One region of the Paramicrobacterium humi genome, then DNA from elsewhere that is predicted to be linked to it. Evidence: predicted binding sites of a transcription regulator. Region 1 holds the regulator's gene; the other holds the start of a gene.
What was found. The regulator HrcA, encoded in region 1, represses chaperone genes, less so after heat shock. The targets are predictions, from matches to a motif close to TTNGCACTCGNNNNNNNCGAGTGCNAA.

Region 2: a site for HrcA is predicted at 1,321-1,347, ahead of groES (co-chaperone GroES). Genes of this name have one in related genera too.

What each region holds. Positions count from the first base shown of each region.
Region 1 is NZ_FNRY01000001.1:2,783,392-2,787,335, forward strand. Features, by position in the region: gene BLV49_RS13790 (DUF4870 domain-containing protein) at 1-388, opposite strand, end outside; gene hrcA (heat-inducible transcriptional repressor HrcA) at 568-1,602, shown strand; gene dnaJ (molecular chaperone DnaJ) at 1,695-2,792, shown strand; gene BLV49_RS13805 (16S rRNA (uracil(1498)-N(3))-methyltransferase) at 2,792-3,520, shown strand; gene BLV49_RS13810 (histidine triad nucleotide-binding protein) at 3,561-3,917, shown strand.
Region 2 is NZ_FNRY01000001.1:391,431-395,374, reverse strand. Features, by position in the region: gene BLV49_RS01920 (DUF4190 domain-containing protein) at 1-64, shown strand, start outside; gene BLV49_RS01915 (class I SAM-dependent methyltransferase) at 61-1,266, opposite strand; gene groES (co-chaperone GroES) at 1,425-1,721, shown strand; gene BLV49_RS01905 (HAD family hydrolase) at 1,793-2,434, shown strand; gene rarD (EamA family transporter RarD) at 2,518-3,444, shown strand; gene BLV49_RS01895 (TetR/AcrR family transcriptional regulator) at 3,467-3,944, opposite strand, start outside.

The sequences.
Region 1 (3,944 bases):
TCGACTCCTGACGCACGAACGGGCCGCGGTCCTTGAAGATGAGGAAGATGATGAGGGAGGGGATGAAGCTCAGCACTCCGCCGAAATGGGACCACATCGCCCACATCTTGTCTTCCTGCGGGCTCAGCGGCTGCGCGCCCGGGTGCTGCCCGTACTGAGGCTGCTGCCCGTACTGGGGCGGCTGCCCGTACTGGGGCGGCTGCTGGCCGTACTGCTGCTGGCCGTACTGCTGCTGGCCGTATGGCGGCGGCTGCTGACCGTAGGGCTGTTGGGGCGGCTGCTGACCGTAGGGCGGCTGAGGTGGCTGCTGCCCATGCAGCGGCTGGCCCTGCGGAGGCTGCTGGGGCTGGTTCGGATCAGCCGGAGGGGTCGTGTTCGGATCGCTCATGGTTGCGCCTTTCGCTCGGTGCCGTCGGATGCCGTTCCCCAGCGCGGAACGGCGCATGCCCTTGGCGGACCTGCAGCAAACTTAGCGGGGTTCGAGCCTCGCCTGCAATTACCTCAGCACAGGTATTCACGACTACTATTGGCACTCGAGGGAAGTGAGTGCCAGTCAAGGAGGGCGAGATGGTCTCGGATCGCAGCCTTGAAGTGCTTCGGGCGATCGTCACGGACTACGTCGAGTCGCGCGAACCCGTCGGCTCCAAACGCATCGTCGAGCGTCACCAGTTCGGCGTGTCCGCGGCCACGATCCGCAACGACATGGCGCAGCTCGAAGAAGAAGAGCTGATCACCGCACCGCATACCTCGTCGGGCCGTGTGCCGACCGACAAGGGCTACCGGCTCTTCGTCGACCAGCTCGCCGACCGTCGTCCGCTCTCGTCCGCACAGAAGCGCGCGATCGAGATGTTCCTCGAGCCGTCTGCCGATCTCGATGACGTCCTCAAGCGAACGGTGAGGCTTCTGTCGCAGCTGACCAACCAGGTCGCGCTCGTGCAGTACCCCTCGTTCGCGCACGCTGCCGTGCGGCACGTCGAACTCGTGCACATCTCCGACGGCGTGCTTCTCGTCGTCGTGATCACCGACAACGGTCGCGTCGATCAGCGCCTCGTCGACGTCGAGCAGCGCTTCGACGAGGCCGACATCGACCGGCTCAAGCACCGTCTCAACAGCGTCGTCGCCGCACAGACCGTCGAAGGCGCCGCCGCGCGCCTCATCGCCGAGCTGGAATCGGATGCCGAAGGGCGCGACGAACGGCACGACGGCATGTTCGCCCGGCTCGCCGCCGTCGTCATCGAGGTGCTCGGCACCTACCGGCAGGACAAGCTGGTGATGGCGGGCGCCGCGAACCTGGCCCGCACGGAAGACGACTTCACCGGAAGCATCTTTCCCGTGCTCGAGGCGCTCGAGCAGCAGGTCGTACTGCTCCGGCTCTTCGGGGAGATGCAAGCGGATCAGTTCGGCGTCGCCGCGAGCATCGGCAGCGAGAATGCCGCCTTCGGCCTCGGCGAGACGAGCGTCGTCGCGAGCGGATACCGTTCCTCTGCTGGCGAAATCGCGCGCCTCGCCGTGCTCGGCCCGACGAGAATGGACTATGCGGGCAACATGGCCGCAGTCCGTGCCGTCGCCCGGTACTTGACGCGACTCCTCGGCGAGGACTGACCTGCCCCCTACGACTGCGCGGCTCGGCGCACCTCCTGAACAGCCGCACCGGACGAGCCCGACCGGTGTGACAGCACGACGAAAGACCACGAGTGGCTGACCATTACGAAACACTTGGAGTCTCACGCGACGCCTCGGCCGACGAGATCAAGAAGGCGTATCGCAGGCTCGCGCGCGAACTCCACCCCGATGTGAACCCGAGCGCGGAGGCGTCCGAGCGCTTCAAAGACGTCACGCACGCCTACGACGTGCTGAGCGACGAGCGCCAACGCGCCGAGTACGACGCCGGAGGACGAGGCGCCTTCGGCGGCGGAGGCGGTTTCGGCGGCTTCGGCGACATCTTCGACACCTTCTTCGGCGGCGCCCAGACCCGAGGTCCCCGGTCACGCCGGGAGCGCGGAGAAGACGCGCTTCTGCGGGTGGAGGTCGACCTTCTCGACGTCATGTTCGGCACGACGAAGGAGATCGACGTCGACACGGCGATCGAGTGCGAGACGTGCCACGGCACGTGCTGCCAGCCGGGAACCTCGCCCGTCACGTGTGACATCTGCCATGGCACCGGCCAGGTGCAGCGCACCGTGCGCTCCCTTCTCGGCAACGTCGTCACGGCGAGCCCGTGCGGCTCCTGCCGCGGCTACGGCACGATCATCACCAACCCGTGCGTCACCTGTCAGGGGCAGGGCCGTGTGCGCGCCCGCCGCACAATCCACGTCGACATCCCCTCCGGCGTCGACACCGGGCTGCGCCTGCAGATGCCGGGCAGCGGTGAGGTCGGCCCGGGCGGTGGCCCGGCGGGCGACCTGTATCTCGAGATCAAGGTGCGACACAACGACGACTTCAGCCGCAACGGCGATGACGTTCTCTGCACTCTCGAGGTGCCCATGGCCGACGCGATCCTCGGCACCACGACGACGATCGACGCTCTCGACGGCGACGTCGAGCTCGAGATCCGCCCGGGTGTGCAGAGCGGCGACGTGCTCGTGATCAAGGGCCGCGGCATCACCGCTCTGCGCAGCAACCTGCGCGGCGACCTGCGCGTGGGCGTGCAAGTGGTGACGCCGACGCGTCTCGACCACAAGGAGCGCGAGCTCATCCGCAGCTTCGCCGCTCGGCGCAAAGACGGCGGCCCGGCACTCGCGCACTTCCAGCAGGGCCTGTTCGCGAAGCTCCGCGACCGCTTCGTGAGCTGATGAGCAGTCTGTTCCTGCGCGAGGACCTCGGCGACGCAGCGATCGGCGCCGTCGTCACGCTGCGCGGCGACGAGGCGAAGCACGCCGTCGCCGTCAACCGCGTGCGCGTCGGGGATCTCGTCCTCGTCGGGAACGGACGCGGTCTCGTCGCCGAGTGCACGGTCACCGCTGCGCAGCCGCGCGAGCTCGAGCTGCGGGTGGAGCGCAGCGAGCGGCACGCGGCTGCGGCTCCCGGCATCCGACTCGCCCAGGCGCTTGCGAAAGGCGACCGCGACGAGCGCGCCGTGCAGATGGCGACGGAGATGGGCATCTCGAGCGTCATCCCGTGGCAGGCGGCGCGCAGCGTCTCACGCTGGGACGCCGCGAAGCAGGCGAAGGGGATCGCGCGCTGGCAGACGATCGCACGCGAGGCGGCGAAGCAGTCGATCCGCCCGTTCGTGCCCGAGGTCGAGCCGGTGACGGATGCCGCCGGGCTCTGCGCCCGCGCCGGCGTCGAGCGGGTTCTCGTGCTCGACCCGCGAGCGGCGACGCCGCTGTCCGGCATCCGCGTTGACGATCGTCCCATCGTGCTCGTGATCGGTCCCGAAGGCGGGCTGAGCGACGACGAGCTCGCTGCGTTCGAGGCCGCGGGCGCCGAACGCGTCGTGCTCGGCGACACCGTGCTCCGCACCTCCACCGCGGGACCCGCCGCCCTCGCGGTGCTTAACGTCGTCACCGGGCGATGGTGAAACACGGACGACACTGCGTTCTCTTACCTAGGATGGAGACATGACAGAATCCGGTCCGAGCATCTTCAGCCGCATCGTCGCTCGCGAGATCCCGGCGACGATCGTCGCCGAGACCGACGACCTGATCGCGATCGAGGACATCAACCCGCAGGCCGACGTGCACGTGCTCGTCATCCCGAAGACCGAGACGTACGCGAACGTCTCTGAGCTCGCCGCCGGCGATCCCGCCCTGCTGTCGCGGCTCGTCGCTCTCGCGCAGAGCATCGCCGACGACCGGGCTGGCGGGCAGTACCGCTTGATATTCAACTCCGGCGCATCCGCCGGGCAGACCGTCTTCCACGTGCACGCCCACGTCCTCGCGGGAGACCTCGGAGAGGCGACACTTGTCGGACGCTGACCACGCTCCCGAACCTGCGACGACCGC
Region 2 (3,944 bases), 2.4 Mb from region 1:
GATCATCGCGCTCATCGCGGTGATCGGAACCGTCGGCGTGACCGGAGGCGCCATCAACTCCTAGTCGTCTGAGGCGCCGCCCGCCCGCTCGACAACGAGCGCGGTGTGGCGGCCGTCGACGCGCGTGAGCACGAGCGTCGCCGAGCTCGCCCCGCGCGGGTTCAGGCGCTTTCGGAACGCCGCGGGATCCAGATCGACGCCGCGCTTCTTGATCTCGAGCGTGCCGATCTCGTTCTGCTTCACCCACCGACGCAGCGCCTTCTCGTCCAGCGGCATCCGCTCGATCACCCGGAATGCCGTCGCGAACGGCGTCGCCGTGAGCTCGTCTCCGCTGAGATACGCGATGCCGTCGCTGAGCGGCGCCGCCCCGATCTGTCGGGCGAGGTCGCCGATGAGTCGCGCCCTGATCACGGCGCCGTCCGGCTCATAGAGGTACTGCCCGAGCTCGCGCACGGGCTCGTCCTCGGCGTCCGAGGCGGCCGACAGCTCGTGGCTGCCCTCCCGGCCGAGAACGAGAGCAGAACGACGGATGCCGTCACGGGCGAGGCCGCCGAACCAGAGCCCGAGCTCGACGACGCTGCCGTCGACGCTCACCCACTGCGCCTCGGCGGCGTCGGGAATGATGTCGCGGTCGATGCCGGGGCCGAGCTTCACGCCCGTCGGCATCCGACTCGCCGTGTCGAAGACGAAGTCGAGCGACGGCGTGTAGTCCTCGGGACGGGTGAGCCTCGCCGTGTTCTGGTGTCCCGCCGTGCGCCTGGCCGGGTCGAAGTAGACGGCGTCGAACTCGGACAGATCGACGTCTTCCGCGCGCGCATGCCGGGCGGTCGCCGTGTGGAACGGGGCGAGGTTGTAGGCGGCCATCGTCGCGGTCACCTCGTCGGCGTCGACGGCGGTGACCTGCAGATCGAGAGCGGCGAGGGCCATCGCGTCTCCGCCGATGCCGCAGCCGAGGTCGGCGACGCGCGTGAGCCCCGCTCGCGCAAACCGCCCGGCGTGCAGGGCCGCGACCTTGAGCCGCGTCGCCTGCTCGAGGCCCGCTTGCGTGAACAGCATCCGATCGGCGAAGCCGCCGAACTTGGGTCGCGCGTGGCGCCGCAGACGGGACTGCGTGAGCGCGGCGGAGACGAGCTGCGGGTCGTGACCCGCCTTGCGCAGCGCCGACACGGTGGCGACGAGGTCGGTCGCCTCGCCCTGCGCCGAGACCTCGTCGAGCAGGGCGAGGCCCGTCGGAGTGAGAAGCAAGACCAGCTCGGCGCGTTCCATTCCGTCAACGTATCAGCACGTGGCCGCACGCCCTCAGCGAAACCCGACCCACAATTGGCACTCACGTTGCACGAGTGCCAGTGCATCCGTAAACTTGCAGTTAGCACTCGCGTAGTGAGGGTGCTAACTCAAGTCTTCTTACGAGAAAGAGGTCAACCGTGTCGGTCTCCATCAAGCCGCTCGAGGATCGCATCGTCATCAAGCAGGTCGAGGCAGAGCAGACAACTGCGTCGGGTCTGGTCATCCCTGACACCGCCAAGGAGAAGCCGCAGGAGGGCGAAGTTGTCGCCGTCGGCCCCGGCCGCATCGACGACAACGGCAACCGCGTTCCGCTCGACGTCGCCGTCGGCGACAAGGTTCTCTACTCGAAGTACGGCGGAACCGAGGTCAAGTTCGGCGCTGACGAGTACCTCGTGCTCTCGGCTCGCGACGTTCTCGCAGTCGTCGAGCGCTAAGCTCACGCTGCAAAGCGAAGACCCGGCGGTCACCCGCCGGGTCTTCGCTTTTCCCGCCTACACTGTGGGGCATGGCCGCCCCACGTGTCTTCGTCTTCGACATCGACGGCGTCGTGCGCACCTTCCGTCCCGAGCGCATGGCCGCGCGGCTGCGCGACGAGCTCGATGCACCGCTCGGCGTCATCGAGCGGGTCGCGTTCAGCGAGCCACTCGCGCGCGAGCTCGTCGAGGGCCGGCTGACGCGCGCCGCGTGGGTCGAGGTCGTGGCCGAGCGCGTCGCCCGTCACGCGCGGCACCCGGAACACGCCGCCTCCGTCGTCGCCGAATGGGCGAGCGACACGGGCCAGCTTGTGCCGCGCACGATAGCGCTCATCGACGAGCTGCGACGCGAGCACCCCGTCTTCGCCCTCACGAACGGCACCGACACGACGCGGCAGGAGCTCGAGGCACACGGGATCCTCGGTCATTTCGTGCGCGTCCTGAACTCCTACGAGATCGGCGTGGCGAAGCCGGACCGCGCGTGCTTCGCGGCCGCGCACGCGGGCATCGAGGCCGCTCTCGGCCACGCCGTGGACGCGGCATCCGTGCACTTCACCGACGATCTCGAGAACAACGTGGCCGCCGCGACCGAGTTCGGCTGGCACGCTCGCGTGTTCACGGACGCGGAGTCGCTCGCGCGCTCGATCAGGCAGCTGCTCGGCACCGCGAACTGAGCCGAGCCTCCGCCTGCGGAAAAGCCGGCCGTCCGGACCGGCAGGCACCCGGATCGGGCCGGCGGAGCGGTACTGTCGTGACAGTGAGTTCTCCTGCGACATCGGCCGTCAGCCGGCCCGGCATGGGCTATGCCGCCTCGGCGTACATCCTCTGGGGCGCGCTCCCGCTGTACTTCGTCGCGCTCCTGCCCACGGGGCCGTTCGAGGTCGTCGCGCTGCGGATTCTGTTCTCGCTCGTGTTCTGCGCGATCCTGCTCACCGTCATGCGCGGCTGGCGGGCGTTCCTCGGCCTGTTCCGGTCAGGTCGCGTGATGCTCGCGATGGCAATCGCGGCAGCGCTCATCTTCGTCAACTGGCAGACCTACGTCATCGGCACCCTCTCCGGACACGTCGTCGAGGCGTCGCTCGGATACTTCATCAACCCGATCGTGACCGTGTTCCTCGGCGTCGTCTTCCTGCACGAACGGCTCCGCGGCCTGCAGTGGGTCGCCGTGGGCATCAGCATCCTCGCGGTCATCGTTCTGTGGGTCGCCTACGGCAACCTGCCGGTGATCGCGCTCGTCCTCGCGTTCTCGTTCGGCCTGTACGGGCTCATGAAGAACCGCGTCGGCACGCGCGTCGACGCCGTCTCGGGGCTCACCCTCGAGACGCTGTTCCTCGCACCGGTCGCTGCCGTCGAGCTCGTCTGGGTCGGCATGACGACGGGCATCGTTTTCGGCACGGCGGGGGCGACGAACGTCGTTCTCCTCATCGGCTCTGGCGTCATCACGGCGGTTCCGCTGCTGCTGTTCGCCTCGGCCGCCCGTCGGCTGCCGCTCGTGTACATGGGACTGTTCCAGTATCTCGCCCCGGTGCTGCAGTTCATTGTCGGCGTCGTGATCATGCGCGAGCCCATGCCGCCCGAGCGCTGGGTCGGCTTCGGTCTCGTCTGGCTCGCTCTGATCGTGCTCACTGTCGACATGGTGCGTCACTCCCGATCGGTGCGGCGCCGCACGCTCGAGCTCACGTGAGCGGCGCTGGCGCCGCTCGCTCTCACACCTCGAGGGCGAGTGCGGCCGTGACGGCGCTGACGAGCCAGTCTCGGTAGCGGCTGAACGACCAGCCGGCCTGCGTGACGAGCTGCTCGTGGCTCTCGGGCGACATGAGGAACGAGAGCGAGTCTGCAAGACGGTTGAGCTGCTTCGCGTCGCGCTTTCCCGTGACGAGACCGCGCTCGTAGAAGAGGTGCGCGGCGGCACGGTAGTCGGCCTTTCGGCGCGAGCTGAGACCGTCGAGCGCCTCGCGGACGGCGGGCTCCCCGGACGCGGCGCTCACGAAAGCGGACCAGAGCCCGCTCGTGCGCGCGTTTGCCTCGGCGATGAACCCCACGGCTTCCGCGAGGAAGGCGTGGTCGTCGGGAATCTGCATGATCCGCTGCAGGTCGGGGCTCTCGGTCAGCGAGCGCTGCCCCTCGGCGCCGCCGAACGCCGTCTCGAACGCGGAGAGCAGCAGCCGGCCCTTCGGACCGTGC